One region of the Paenibacillus vandeheii genome, then DNA from elsewhere that is predicted to be linked to it. Evidence: predicted binding sites of a transcription regulator. Region 1 holds the regulator's gene; the other holds the start of a gene.
The links. Region 1 encodes Rex, which represses fermentation and respiration genes when NADH is low (regulators of the CRP and FNR family bind a similar motif). Its sites were predicted from a motif close to TTGTGAAATATTTCACAA; they were not measured.
Positions count from the first base shown of each region.

Region 2: P5G61_RS21350 (cytochrome ubiquinol oxidase subunit I) is a predicted target of Rex. The motif match lies at 2,498-2,515, and genes of this name have one in related genera.

Region 1 covers NZ_JAROCD010000005.1:223,102-230,743, forward strand. The annotation lists gene dinG (ATP-dependent DNA helicase DinG) at 1-1,483, shown strand, start outside; gene P5G61_RS11465 (redox-sensing transcriptional repressor Rex) at 1,721-2,374, shown strand; gene P5G61_RS11470 (amidohydrolase) at 2,361-3,665, shown strand; gene P5G61_RS11475 (cell wall elongation regulator TseB-like domain-containing protein) at 3,707-4,237, shown strand; gene P5G61_RS11480 (hypothetical protein) at 4,541-5,068, shown strand; gene P5G61_RS11485 (AAA family ATPase) at 5,061-6,563, shown strand; gene P5G61_RS11490 (3-hydroxyacyl-CoA dehydrogenase family protein) at 6,697-7,569, shown strand; gene P5G61_RS11495 (acetate/propionate family kinase) at 7,566-7,642, shown strand, end outside.
Region 2 covers NZ_JAROCD010000011.1:5,240-12,881, reverse strand. The annotation lists gene P5G61_RS21355 (cytochrome d ubiquinol oxidase subunit II) at 1-1,007, opposite strand, end outside; gene P5G61_RS21350 (cytochrome ubiquinol oxidase subunit I) at 1,004-2,371, opposite strand; gene P5G61_RS21345 (protein-tyrosine phosphatase family protein) at 3,273-3,710, opposite strand; gene arsC (arsenate reductase (thioredoxin)) at 3,712-4,137, opposite strand; gene P5G61_RS21335 (arsenic transporter) at 4,140-5,570, opposite strand; gene P5G61_RS21330 (ArsR/SmtB family transcription factor) at 5,567-5,896, opposite strand; gene P5G61_RS21325 (flavin-containing monooxygenase) at 6,286-7,323, opposite strand; gene P5G61_RS21320 (NAD(P)-binding domain-containing protein) at 7,394-7,642, opposite strand, start outside.

The sequences.
Region 1 (7,642 bases):
GCCAGCCTACGAAAGTCTTGTCATTGATGAGGCACATCATCTGGAGGATGTAGCAGGTAAGCATCTTGGTCTTCACATGAAATATTTTACGTTGGTTCATACATTGACCCGACTGTTTAAAGATAGCCGTAATGGCCAACTTCCGATGCTTCGTTCTCAACTGTCGGGTCATGAAAATTCGGTACAGTGGGGCTCCATGATTGATCAGATGTTCCCGCTTGCCGTTGAAGTTAAGGAGATATGGGATCGACTAAGCGATACACTGTTTGGCCTGCTGCCTGAACGTAGCGATGCTTCTCCAGGCGAGACTGGACAATTTTCACTTAGACTGAAGCCTTCGCAAAAACCGGCCAAATGGCAGGAATTGCAGGACGTAGAAAACCAAATCTATGTAACCCTAGGTGATTTGATTCGTAAAGGCGACAAGCTGCTGCTTGAAGTGAAAGAAGATCAGGATGATTATCAGTCCGATAGTCTGATTACGGATATCTCAGGACTGCTCAAGGACTTGGCAACGATCAAGGATAATCTGCGTTTCTTCATGCGAATGGATGATGCCAATACCGTGTACTGGATGGAGGCTAGCGGCCAGTTCCGCAGTAAATCACTGCAGCTCTATGCCGTTCCTGTCGATGTCAGTGCGCAATTGAAGGATATGTTCTTTGATAAAAAGAAAAGCGTTGTGCTTACATCGGCTACGCTCTCCGTTGACAAGTCATTTCAATTCATGATCGAACAGCTTGGCTTGCAGGAAGCTGCCGAGAATAACCGCTTGTTGACATCCATGCTGCCGTCACCATTCAACTATCGCGAACAGGCCCTGCTCGTCATTCCGCGTGATTTCCCAAGTGTGAAGGGCAGTGTAGGTGATGCCCACTTTGTGGATATGCTCGTGCATTCGCTCGCGGAAACGGCTATCGCGACTCGTGGACGCATGATGGTGTTGTTCACCTCCTACCGCATGCTGCGCCAGGTCTATGACCCGCTTAAGGAGGCCTTGTCAGGTAATGATATCTCTTTGCTCGGGCAAGGGGTGGACAGCGGCAGCCGTTCCAAGCTTACACGCCGCTTCCAAGATGCGAAAGCAACTGTACTTCTTGGCACAAGCAGCTTCTGGGAAGGAGTGGACATTCCTGGAGAGGCTCTGACCTGTCTTGCGATTGTCAGACTGCCGTTCCAGCCACCAAATCACCCATTAGTTGAAGCGAAGAGTGAGCTTTTGCAGCAACAGAAGAAAAATCCGTTTATGAAGCTGTCCGTGCCGCAAGCCGTTATCCGCTTCAAACAGGGATTCGGCAGACTGGTTCGTACGGGCAAAGACAGAGGTATTGTGATTGTATACGATACACGTGTCATTGAAGCATATTATGGCAAGTACTTTTTATATTCATTACCAGGTCCCAAAATGGAACACATGCTCACAGAGCAGATGGTTCCTCGCATTTCGGAATGGCTTGAGAGACCAACCGATGAACAGCAATAACAGCTATGCTCTGTAGCTTATATGATTGCATGAAGCCACTAATTGGCGGTAAAATTGAGCAATATCATTCATTCGTTTCATGAATAGTGAGTAAAGCGATTAAAGAAGTAATTTAAGCAATTATCCATTATATAACAAAGAGCATCCTGTTTAATTCAGTCATCTTTTTGCATCGTTTTAGACAGGGTGCTCATCTTTTCATCTATCTATCGTGGCCTTGGTAAGGGGGAGCAATGAATGAAATCAGATAAAATTTCGGAAGCCGTGGTGCGAAGATTGCCTGTTTACTTGCGTTATTTGAATGAACTGCATCAGCGCGAAGTCAATACGGTTTCTTCACAAGAACTTGGATTGAGACTGGATTTGAATCCGGCTCAGATTCGTAAAGACCTGGCTTACTTCGGTGACTTTGGTCGTAAAGGGATCGGATATGACGTTTCATATCTCATCGAGAAGATCCGCCATATTCTGAAAATAGACCAGCAGATCAATGTAGCTCTTGTCGGAGCAGGTAATTTAGGACACGCCTTATCCAATTACAATGCCTACCTCAAAGACAACATGAAAATTGTCGCTGTATTTGATGCCTACGGTCCGAAGATTGGAAGTCAAATCAACAGTCTGACGGTGCAACCGATGAATGAATTAACGGATTCGGTCAAAAAAGATAACATTCGTATAGGGATTATCACGGTTCCGGATACGGAAGCCCAAAATGTTGCCGATCAGTTGATTGAGTCAGGAATTGAAGCGATTCTGAATTTTGCGCCAACGATCCTGAAGACCCCGCCGCATATTCGCATTCATCATGCCGATTTTACGACGGATCTGCTTAGCCTTGCTTATTATTTGGAGAACGGAAAGGACGACGAGGAAGATGACGACAAATAGATGGGTAATTCACAACGGCAAATTTGCCGTCAGTGAGGGCACGAATTGGAAAGTGGTTCAAGGTTATATGGTTGTCGAGAATGACAAGATTGTGCATATTGGTGAGACTTTGCCGGAAGGAGACGAAAGTCTGACAAAGGTGGACGGAAAAGGACTGCTCTTCTTGCCGGGTCTGATCAATACGCATGGTCACGCAGCCATGTCGCTTCTGAGAGGTCATGGAGATGATTTGGCATTACAAGTATGGTTGCAGGAGAAAATGTGGCCAATGGAAGCCAAAATGACGTCTGAAGACGTATATTGGGGCACATCACTTTCCGTACTTGAAATGTTGAAAGGTGGAACAACAGCATTCCTGGATATGTATGATCATATGGATCAGGTTGCAAAAGTGGTGGAACAATCCGGCGTTCGTGCTGCTCTGGCACGTGGGGTAATCGGACTTTGCTCAGCGGAAGAACAACAGCGCAAGCTGGAAGAATCCGCAGCATTTGCCCGTCAATGGAATGGACAAGCAGACGGAAGAATTACAACCGTAATTTCTCCACATGCTCCCTACACTTGCCCTCCGGATTACATAGAGAAGCTGGTACAGGTTGCTCATGACCTGAATCTGCCTTTGCATACGCATATGTCTGAAACGCTTCGTGAAGTGGAACAGAACGTGGCTGACTACGGTCTGCGTCCGGTTGCACATCTGGAGAAGCTAGGATTTTTCTCCCGTCCATCTCTGGTTGCACATGCGGTACATCTGAATGATGAGGAGATCGAAATTCTTGCACGACATGATGTAGCAGTTTCCCACAATCCAGGCAGTAACCTGAAATTGGCTTCGGGTGTTGCACGAGTACCTGATCTGCTGAAAGCAGGGGTGACCGTGTCCCTCGGAACAGATGGACCAGCAAGTAACAATAACCTCGATATGTTTGAAGAGATGAGACTTGCTGCTTTGATTCACAAAGGTGTGTCCGGTGACCCTACCGCAGTGCCAGCAGGGGAAGCACTTCTGCTTGGAACTTCGTATGGTGCCAAATCCATATTCCTGAACAATACAGGAGCACTGCAAACAGGCATGAAGGCTGACTTCATCGCCTTGAATATTGAACAAGCCCATTTCTATCCGCATACGGATCTGATTTCCCATACCATATACTCTGCATCAGCCAAAGATGTAGAGCATGTGTGGGTGGATGGTAAACAAGTGGTTAAACATGGCGAATGTCTTACGATGGATGAAGAGCGTATTTTGCGTGAGTCTCAACTGGCATTTGACGGTCTGCTTGCCCGTTAATTCCAAGGACAGCATCGTCATAGGGAAAGGAAGTTCGGCTTTTGAAGAAAAAAAAGAAGTGGATATGGATTTCGCTGCTGCTCCTGGTTCTGATTCTGTTTGGACTTCAGCGTTATTATGTCTATGTTACCCAGGATCAGCGCAAGGAAGAGGCGTTGGCCATACAGGTGGCCCAGGAACAGGTCGGGATTACGTCACACGAAGACCTGCGTAAGTATGTCTGGGGGCAAAAAGACGGCGGAGACAACATATACTGGACCCTGATCGGTAAAAATAAGGATAACCAGGATGTATTGGTGTGGATCAAGTTTGATGAAAATAACAAGCCTGTGACAGGGACCAATGCGGTGCACAGTGAACTGCTGAAGAACGGCATGTCTGAAGCACAGATTCGAAATCGGTTCAGCTCTGAAGTTCCAGGCGGGGAGATCAAACGAATCATGCCAGGTGTTGTGAATGGAATCTATGTATGGCAAGTATATTATAACGATGCTACTCACAATTATTATCGCTTTTACCGCTTTAGTAACGGGGAACAGGTTGACCTAGTCTATACGATTCCGAATAGCTAGAATCAGCAGACGTACTATTTTCTAAAAAGAATACAGTAAAGAACCGGCAGACGGAAACCCGACTGGACCGGTTCTTTGACGTGTTTTCTTGATCATTTTGGATTTGAATAGTTAAAATTAATAATTTATTCATATTTTCGCCTTAGATATTGTATATACGATGTGATATACTCAAATATGTATTCAAGGATACATCAAACACAAATAAATCCTGTTAAACGCATCACAGGACTTTACGTACACATATTCATATTCTTGCCTACATGCTATAGAATGGGCCAAATTTTAGGAGGGGTAACTCACTTGAAGATAAAAGTATTGCCTATTGCTCTGACTGCCGTCATTTCAGCCGTTGTGTTGTTTGGAGGTTGGTTTGTGTATCGTCATGTGGCTGTGCAAAGCCCAATTGAAAAGATGGTTACCCAGTACGATGGAGTCAATGATGTACAATTAACTATTAACCGCAATGATGTACAGTTGAAACTCGATCTGCAGCCGGATGTTGATTTGGGCAGGTTGGTACAATATATTCACAAAGAAGGACAAACCCTGATTGGCACTCGTTCGTTGAAGCTGGATGTCGTGGATCATTCCAACGAAGCGCTGGAAAGCTGGTGGGGTAGCGCCATGTTTACCGTAGCTCAGGCTATGGAGAGCAAACAATACACCGAGATTACACCAACCTTGTCTAAAATGGCTACGAATGGGATCAAGGTAAACACAGCCATGGATGACAATAATGTATATGTCAGCCTCAGAGATGGAGATGCCAGCAAGTTTATTATTCTGCCGCGTGTGCCCGGTCAGATAGGAGTGTGGCCAAATGCCTAAATGGACGAAAGAAATTGCCATTGGATTTGTACCCGTATTAATTATCTTTCTCGCTTTTATCGGTGTAAACATGATTCCCATTCTGATCGCTGCAATGATTGTGGGAGCTTTGCTGCTCATGATGCAAATGCGTGGTGGAATTACGGTGGGTGCGGGTCAGGAACGCAAACGCAAGAAAAAAGGACCGTCCAAGCTGACTTTTGAAGAAATTGGCGGTCAGGAAAGTGCGAAGCAGGAGCTGCGGGAAGCGCTTGATTTTCTCATTCGACATGAGGAAATTCAGAAGTTTGGTATTCGTCCTTTGAAAGGGATCCTGCTCACAGGTCCTCCAGGAACAGGTAAAACCTTGATGGCCAAAGCTGCTGCTCATTATACCGACTCTGTTTTTGTAGCTGCTTCAGGCAGTGAGTTTGTTGAAATGTATGTCGGTGTGGGTGCCGGCAGAATACGGGATTTGTTTCGGGATGCGAGAACTCGTGCTGCAAAAGAAAATAAAGAAAATGCTATTATATTTATCGATGAAATTGATGTGATCGGTGGAAAACGGGAAGGTGGACAACAGCGTGAATATGATCAGACGCTGAATCAGCTGTTGACGGAAATGGATGGCATCTACTCTTCCGAAACACCGCGAATACTCGTGATCGCTGCTACAAACCGAAAAGAAATGCTGGATAGCGCGCTGACGCGTCCAGGACGTTTTGACCGTCATATTCAGGTGGACTTGCCGGATAAAAAAGGCAGAAAACACATATTGGAGCTGCATGCAGTCAATAAGCCTCTTCTGGAAGGGGTAAATCTTGAGAAGACAGCCGAAGAATCCTATGGCTTCTCTGGAGCACAGCTGGAAAGTGTGATGAACGAAGCTGCAATTTATGCGATGAGAGACGGGCTGCTCAACATTGAACAGCGTCATCTGTCCCTTGCAATTGATAAAGTAATGATGGGTGAGAAGACGGACCGCGAATCCAGCGTGGAAGAGAAAAAAAGAGTGGCTATTCATGAATTGGGACATGCCATTATGGCTGAACTGGTTCGTCCTGGCAGTGTGAGTCAGGTGGCACTCAGTCCGCGTGGACAGGCACTGGGATATGTACGTCATAACCCGCAGCAAGAACAATTTCTGTACACAAAGCGTTTCCTGGAAGAGCAGATCATGATTGCCCTCGGTGGTGCGGCAGCAGAGGAAATGTATTACGGTGGACGCAGTACAGGATCACGTAATGACTTTGAACAAGCAACGAATGTGGTACAGACGATGATGGCTTCCGGACTTACTTCGTTGGGTATTGTTAATATGGATATGGTAACGACGGAAGAATTGATGCGGGAGAACAAATTGATCCTGCAAGACCTGATGGAACAGACCAAACAATTGCTTGAAGAACAGCGGACAATATTCGACAATTCCCTTGACACGCTGCTCAGGGAAGAAGTGTTGTCTGGCGATCAATTTCGTTGTCAATTTCGTGACAGCGCCCTTCTACCGGCATAATTTATTTATGTCGGTTATTTTTTTTTACATTTCACTCGTGCTAAGATATTATTATATGTTGGGTCGAAATTTGTAATTTTCGGCGAACAGGGTACAATAGAGAAATAGAGAACCGAAAGGATGGAGCAGAACCATGTTTTTCAAAAAGATAGGAGTTGTCGGCGGCGGCACGATGGGACAAGGTATTTCCCAGATGCTTGCAGCCAAAGGACTTGATGTGCTTCTGGTGGAGCATACGACGGAGAAGCTGGATCATGCATATAACATGATTGAGACCAATCTTGACAAACAACTGGAGAAATGGGCTATTACGAAAGCGGAGAAGAAGTTGATTCTCTCCCGTATTACCAAAGTTGCTCATTTGGCTGAACTCGGATCTTGCGATATGGTTATTGAGACCATTTCCGAAGATCTGGACGCGAAAAAAGCGGTATTTAGTCAACTCGACCAAGTTTGCCCAAGCAACGTTATTCTTGCAAGTAATACATCCACGCTGAGTTTGACTGAGCTTGCAAGCTCGACCAAATTCCCAGAGCGTGTTATTGGTATGCACTTTATTCACCCGGTTTCCCGGGTTGATCTTGTAGAGATTATTCGTGGTCTGAAAACCTCAGATTCCACATTTGAAGAAACTAGACGTTTTGTGGAAGAAGTAGCAGACAAAAAAGGCGTTATGATCTATGAATCGCCTGGATTTGTTACGTCCAGACTGATCTGTCTTTTGATAAACGAAGCACTGCATGTATTGCAGGAAGGTGTCGCTTCCGCTGAAGATATTGATGACGCTATGCGTATCGGATATAACTTCCAGCACGGACCACTTGAGATGGCAGACCGTTTCGGACTGGATTCGGTAGAAGCTGCACTCGAAAGAATGTTCCGTGAATTCGGTGAGTTGAAATATCGTCCTTCCACGGTCCTGAAAAAAATGGTGCGTGCAGGACACCTGGGTGTCAAAACAGGCGAAGGATTCTTCAAGTACGACAAGGATGGTGACCGGCTGTGAAAGTACTCGTAATTAATGCGGGGAGTTCCTCGCTCAAATATCAATTGTATAACATGACGGATGAATCCGTATT
Region 2 (7,642 bases), on a different contig from region 1:
TTGCCCTTCACATAATCCGCGTCAAACAGGAAAAGTTTGAAGACCAGAATCAGAGACGGTATCAACAGACACATCCCGCCGATAAACACAACAACGAGTGCGAAGCCCATCGATGGTGAAGTGACGCTGTTCTGAATCGTAATATATGGGTCAAGAATGTACGGATACTGACCAATGCCATAAGCGAAGAAGGCACAGAAAAATTGCAGCATTACACATATGAATGCTAGTCCGTAACGGCGTCCGTTATATAACAGCCACATGGCGACCATGAAGAATGCAACCGAAAGCGCGAGCAGCCACCATAAATCCATCATATTTTGAAAATGGCGTTCATTGTGTTGACCTAAATAGATGAATGCAGTGAGCGCGATGATAATCGTCGGCGTACTCCAGAACAGTGCATAAGTGCGCATCAGCTTTAACGCAGCGTGATCCTCTGCCCTAGAGGCATAGAAGGCTAGAAATGAGCCGCTAATGAACAAAACGGATACGATGGCCAGCCCTACGATGCTCCAAGATAACGGATTGGTAAACAGGGCCCAATAATTCAGGGAAACCGTCTCACCTTGCTGCAAAATAAAACCGCCTTCAGACAGTGTCAGTGCCACTGACAACGATGCAGGAATCAGCAAACCCGTAGCGCCATATAAAAACAGATATACGATGTTGTTTTTCGATCCATAATTTTCAAAAGCATAAAACGAACCCCGAATGGCGAGCAAAACAACGGCAATGCTGCCAGGAACGATTAGAGCTGAGCCGTAATAATAGGCCGTATCTGGAAAGAAACCGATAATGCCGATGTAAAAGAAAACAAAGAACACGTTGGTGATCTCCCATACGGGTGATAAATAACGGGAAATCAGGCGATTGATCAAATGGTCCTGTTTCGTCAATCGTGCATAAAAGGCAAAGAACCCTGCTCCAAAATCAATCGAAGCTATAATTAAGTATCCATACAAGAACAACCAGAGCACCGAAATTCCAATCAACTCGTAACTCATTGTGTGTGCTCACCCTTTACCGTTGTTTTGTCGCCTACATGCTGCATCCACTTCTCCATCTCAGTTTCAGCTGGATTATTTTTGAATAGGCGTCGAAGTACGAGAACACACACGGTACCCAATACGATATACAACAACGAGAAGAGGAAGAAAAGAATTCTTACACTTGGTGATGTCGTAGCCGCCTCTTCTACGCGCATATATCCTCGGATAATCCATGGCTGCCTTCCGATTTCCGCGTAAAACCATCCTAGCTCAACCCCTAAAAATGCGAGTGGCGCGCCCAAAGCAATAATCCGCAGTAGCCACTTGTTAACTTCATTACGTTTTTTCCAGAATACAAACAGAAAATACAACATGGAGATGCAAAGCAACGCAAATCCGATTCCAGCCATCATGTCAAACAAATAATGCACAAGTAGCGGCGGCTGCTCATCCAGGGGAAATTCATTTAGCCCCGTCACTTCTGAGTTGAAATCTCCAAAAGCCAGAAAGCTGAGAAGTTTCGGCAAGTGAAGCGCCCCTATAATTTCATGCTCTGCATTAAGCCAGCCTAGCAGAATCAGATCCGCACCACTTTCGGTCTCGAAATGCCATTCTGCAGCAGCCAGCTTCTCCGGCTGATGTTCGGCTAGAAATTTAGCGGAGACATCTCCGGCTAATGTGTTGAGTAACCCAAACAACATCACAACAGCCATCATTAGCTTCAGAGCTTTTTTGTGGTATCCAGATACGCCCTTTCTCAGCATCGTAAAAGCCGCAATTCCTGCTAACAGCGCAGCACCAGTTAAGTAGGCGGAACTTAAAACATGGAACACCTTGGAGAACGTGGCTGTATTCAGCATTGCTTGAATTGGGTCAACAGCTGTGAAGAGTCCTCCTTCCATCGTAAATCCACCAGGTTGGTTCATGAATCCATTCACCGTTGTGATAAAGACCGCGGACATTCCTGCTCCCGCGACAATCGGAATCGTGAGCAGCCAATGTATGTATGGATTTTTGAAGCGATCCCACGTATACAAATAAATGCCTAGGAAAATCGCTTCAAAAAAGAAAGCGAACACTTCCATAAATAATGGCAGTGCAATCACGTTCCCTGCCAGCTTCATAAAATTAGGCCATACCAAGGCTAGTTGCAGCGAAATCGCCGTACCTGTCACCACACCAACTGCCACAGAAATAACAAAACCTCTCGACCACCTCTTTGCCATCAAGATGTAGTGGTTATCTTTTTTGCGAATACCTACAAACTCCGCAATAGCGATCATAAGGGGCACACCGACGCCAATCGTCGCGAATATGACGTGGAACCCCAGGGTCATCCCTGTCACAAGCCTGCTCCACAGTACCGTGTCAATGCTCATCTCTTCCCTGCCTCCCTTCAAAATCCGTTTAATTATTGTACTAAGATGTTGCTAGATTTCTGAAACACTTGCCCTACATTACATTCGATATCAGGTTTGGCCAGTCAATGAGCTCAACACCCACAAAAGAGAAATATTTCACAAAGTAATTCGCAAAAGTGACCACTGCTCAGTAAACTTCCCGATTGGTCGGTTCGATGTGCGCTCCAAGTAACTGCAAAATCTAATATTTAAAATTATTATATCTTTGACTTTAAACAATTCAATGACGGTCACGTATTCGCCCCTAAACGTTCAAGAAAGGATCAATTCTTCCTGACATATCAGTGAATATCTTAATAACCACCCGATAGAGCTATTGATTGAACTTATTATACGTGATGATCCACTCCACTAAGTAGTAATCACATCAATATCATCTACCTTATATCCATTAAGACTTCGTTGAAACGTCATTCCAACTGTTTCTGGCCACTCTCTTTTCATCATTGTCATTTCTAAAATAAATTCAGCCTTAAGATTATCCGAACCTTGGATCGGTAACACGTGGAGGTTCGCGTACAAAAGGTTGTCGCGATATTTTGACGAAGAGTGTTCTGGATTAACGAGCATTGCGTTGTGTGTTATACAGACAGAGTTTCTTCTCGTTTAGCTGGAGTTTTGATTAGCGAAGATAACCCGAGCGCTAAAACGATTGTCAAAAAATTAGCTTTATCAAATGCAATCACCTCATAGTTGGAATTTTTTATTTTTCCTCATATGGGTGAGTTTTATGTATAAAGGAGTTGTTCTGTTAAAATGTCCGTTAGATGAACAAAAACAGCCGATCATATTGATCAGCTGCTTTCTTAGTTTTATTAGGCCATCGCTTCCCGTTAGCGTAATGATTAAAATCCTTGTTTCAGAATATTTTATTTAATAATTCCTTTTGAATTGGTTTAATATTAATGATACTTCTGATGTGTTTTGCCTTTAACTCAGCATCCTCAATTGTACTGGCTAATCCTAGTTCTAACAGTGTTCCAGCTGCGACGGTCCCCGTTCTACCCTTGCCTCCCCCACAGTGAAAAGCAACTTTCTTACCGGCGTTATACGCTCCAACAACCTCATCAATCGCTTGTTTAAAAAGTTCGGCTTCGTTTTCTTTCGTGTTGTCATCAAGCGGAACTTTTACCCACTTCACATGATCTGCTGGATACGCGCCCTCTGTTGCTTCCTCCCGAAGATCCACCACGACCTCAATGCCTTCGTTCAGAACCATTGCCTCTACGTCGGCAGCTCCGCCCATAAATACTTGTTCAGCAATAAGGGCATGGTATTTCTTTTCGGCATGATCCATTTTACTTACCTTCTTTCAAGAATTGCTCAATGCGAGCTTTAATTGAATCACGAACCTCAGCAAATGTAGCTGTGATTTCTTCCTCTGTACCTGTCGCCTTGGCTGGATCCTCGAAGCCCCAGTGCCATCTTTCAGCTTTATCATTACGTACAACTGGACAATTATCGTTAGCATGACCACAAAGCGTGATGATGTAGTCTGCTTGTTTTAAAATCTCAGGATCAATCACATCGGATGTATGACTCGAAATATCGATTCCAGCTTCTTTCATCGTTTGAACAGCACGAGGATTTAAGCCATGTGGATCTAACCCAGCACTTCTCACCTCATATTTGTCACTACCAAGTGCCTTTAAAAATCCATCGGCGATTTGGCTTCTGCAAGAGTTTCCTGTACACAAAAAGTAAACAAGTGGTTTGTTGTTCATGATTATTGATCTCCTTTGTCTTTGGTTTGGCTTACTTGTATTTTCGCTTCGCTCATTTTTGAGTTAATCAACGTTTTTATGATCACAGCAACAACAACCAATGCTACTGTGATTACGGCAATCATTAACCAAACGTTTATGTTTGTTGAATGAATCAAGTGTAACCACAAATACAGTCCTGTTAACGTGATAAAGAGCGTTGGAATGGTGAGCACAATTCCGATTTTGAAATAACTTCCCCACGTGATTTTTACATCTTTGCGGGACAGTACATGTAGCCACAAAAGTGTGGCGAGCGATCCAATCGGTGTGATTTTGGGACCCAAGTCACTGCCAATAATATTGGCATAAATCAGCGATTCCCGGATGACACCTTGCGTGCTGGTTCCATCAATAGCAAGCGCATCAATCATCACCGTCGGCATATTGTTCATAACCGAAGACAATACTGCAGCTAGAAAGCCCATACCCAGTGTGGAGATGTAGAGCCCTTGGTCGGCAATAGCTTGAATGACCTTCCCCAGTTCATCTGTCAATCCCACATTTCGCAGTCCATAAACGACCACGTACATACCAATGGAGAAAATCACGACTGCCCATGGAGCTCCTTTAATGAGCTTCCATGTTTGAATAGCGTGACTCCGCCTTGCAGCTAATATAAACAAGATGGCTATAACCCCAGCGATAACAGACACCGGAACTTGAATGAACTCGCTCATCAAGTAAGCAATCAGTAGTACGACTAAGATCACCCAAGATATGTTGAACAGTTTCTTATCCTTGATCGCTTCGGCTGGCTTTTTGAGCTGACTGACTTCGTAGTTCCCTGGAATATTCTTTCTAAAGAACAAGAACAGGACCAGAAGACTTGCAAATATTGAAAAGAAATTCGGAACAATCATACGACTTGCATACTCCACAAAGCCAATACCAAAGTAATCGGCAGAAACGATATTGACGAGGTTGCTCACGACGAGCGGAAGTGAAGTTGTATCTGCAATGAAACCACTAGCGATAATAAAAGGTAAAATCATCTTTTGATCAAATTTGAGCGCTCGGACCATAGCAAGCACAATGGGCGTTAAGATCAGTGCGGCTCCGTCATTTGCAAAGAACGCTGCCACCCCTGCCCCAAGCAGCACAACATAAACGAACATCAGCTTGCCATTACCTCTTGCGAGCCTTGCCATGTGTAGAGCAGCCCATTCAAAAAATCCAATTTCATCTAAAATCAGTGAAATTAAAATAATAGCTACAAAAGCAAGCGTGGCGTTCCATACAATCCCTGTAACCGTACCTACATCGGATAGACTCACGACTCCAAAAAGAAGTGCAAGGACAGCTCCAGCTGACCATCCAATATTAAGTCCCTTAGGTTGCCAAATCACAAAAGTCAGTGTTAGCAAAAAGATTAATATCGCGATAATGGTCATGCTTCCTCCTGAGGACCGCAGCAGTTTTTCAATCCTGCTATTTTTTCTTTCATGGATGGCAGATACGGATACACACACTGAACATATGCTTCTGCATCTGGATTAAGAGAGTAGTAGACCCACTGCCCTTTTTTCTTTTCATTAAGGAAACCGGCTGCCTTTAGTTTTCGAAGATGCTGACTGGCGTTTGGTTGTGACATGCCAATAATGTCTGTGATATCACATACACAAAGTTCCTGTTCCTGAAGTAGCGCTATTATGGTCAAACGTGTTTTATCAGCAAATAACTTATACGCCTCAGCCATCTCCTGAATTCTTTGTTCCATATGTACACCCCCTGTGATTAGTCTTGTCGGCTTCATTTAATGATATAAGCATATAACAAACCACTTATATAAGCAATCACGAATATAAAGGATTTTAGTGCATCAAAAAAGTCGGCAATAAAGAATACCGACTTTACTCACGAACTAGAAATTCACATTTTGACTTCATAAAATAATGACCGTCTTTTATCTTAACTATATCTTTAATTTGATACTCAATGACTCCACCTTGATCTAATAATTCATCATGCTAATATACCTCTACGTGCTATTGTTTTAAAATTGCATCATTAAGTTGTGCTGCGGTATACAAAAGTGTGCCCTTCATTATAGTCACCTCAAGAATAGTTATAATCACCAATTATAACATCCTCCTGAGATTCGATAGCTCACAATCTTTTCACAAGCGAATGTACAGCTTTTTTCGCATCTTTCCCTGAGCCTCGAATCGTCGCAGAAGCAAAAGAGGTCTGCCACGGTATACCTACAAAATGAATTCTTTCATCGCTTTGTTTTAAAAGTACACCTGATGCGTCAAGAACATTCAATCCACTAAGATATTCGAAATTCGGAATATACCCTGTGGCAAAAATAACGGTATCCACATTTTCACGAGTCTCATCTGCCCACACTATCCCATTTCCCGTAAAAGCTTTAAACATCAGTTTGGCATCCGGCTTACCTTGATCGATAGCATTTTTATAGATACCGGTATCAAGGACACCGTCACTGCTTTTTTGCAATAATCGTTTGCCCCAATTGGATTGATCAAGCCTAAGTATGGTTAGCCAAAAGTGAATATCTTTCCCTGCAATAACCTGCGGCTTGAATTTGATCGGGCTTCTGGATGCAATCGTTACATGCGCCGTCTTAGCAAGTTCAACCGCTATTTGGACCGCCGAATTGCCTCCTCCCACAACAATGATCCGTTTGTTTTTAAACTCTTTCTCATTTCGGTAGTCCTTCGCATGAAGCAATTCCCCCTTAAATTCATGCATGCCAGGAATGTCTGGAATATGAGGATTCACGAATGCCCCGCTTGCACAAATGATGGACTGTGTACGAAACTGTTCTCCGCTTGAGGTATGGACTGTATAGATATTACTTTCCTTATCCACTTTGATTACTTCTTGCCTTGAGTGTATGGGAAAATGGTATGTAGCCGCATAAGACTTTAAGTATTGAACAACCTCATCTCTGGTCGGATAAACATTTGCACCGCCTGGAAATGGGAGTCCTGGCAATGAGGAATACGGTGCAGGTGAGAACAACGTTAAGCTATCATAGTAATTTGCCCAAGATCCTAAATGCTCTTCACTTTTTTCAAGGATGATAAAGTTCCGTTTAGCTTCCTGTAAGTAATAGGCTGCTGCCAAACCGGATTGACCACCACCAATAACGATGCAATCATATACCAAGTTTTTCATTTTTCTCCCTCCTTCTATAAAAAAGCTACTGCATCACGATTCGGGTGCAGTAGCTCTACATTCTTGATTATCAGCAGCAAGAATTTGATCCTGCTTTTCCCGTTTTTGAAGGTGAGCAGCAATCCGAAGTTGTTTCCTTCACTTGAACCGGTTCACAGCAGCTTTCCGTGCTACTCGCACCTAGACTACAAACCCCCGTCTCCGGCAGTTCCAGTTCTACTTTTTGCGCTGATTCCATATCTCCCACTAGTGCTGCTACAATGGATCTGACTTGCTCATATCCCGTTGCCATGAGGAAGGTTGGCGCTCTTCCATAACT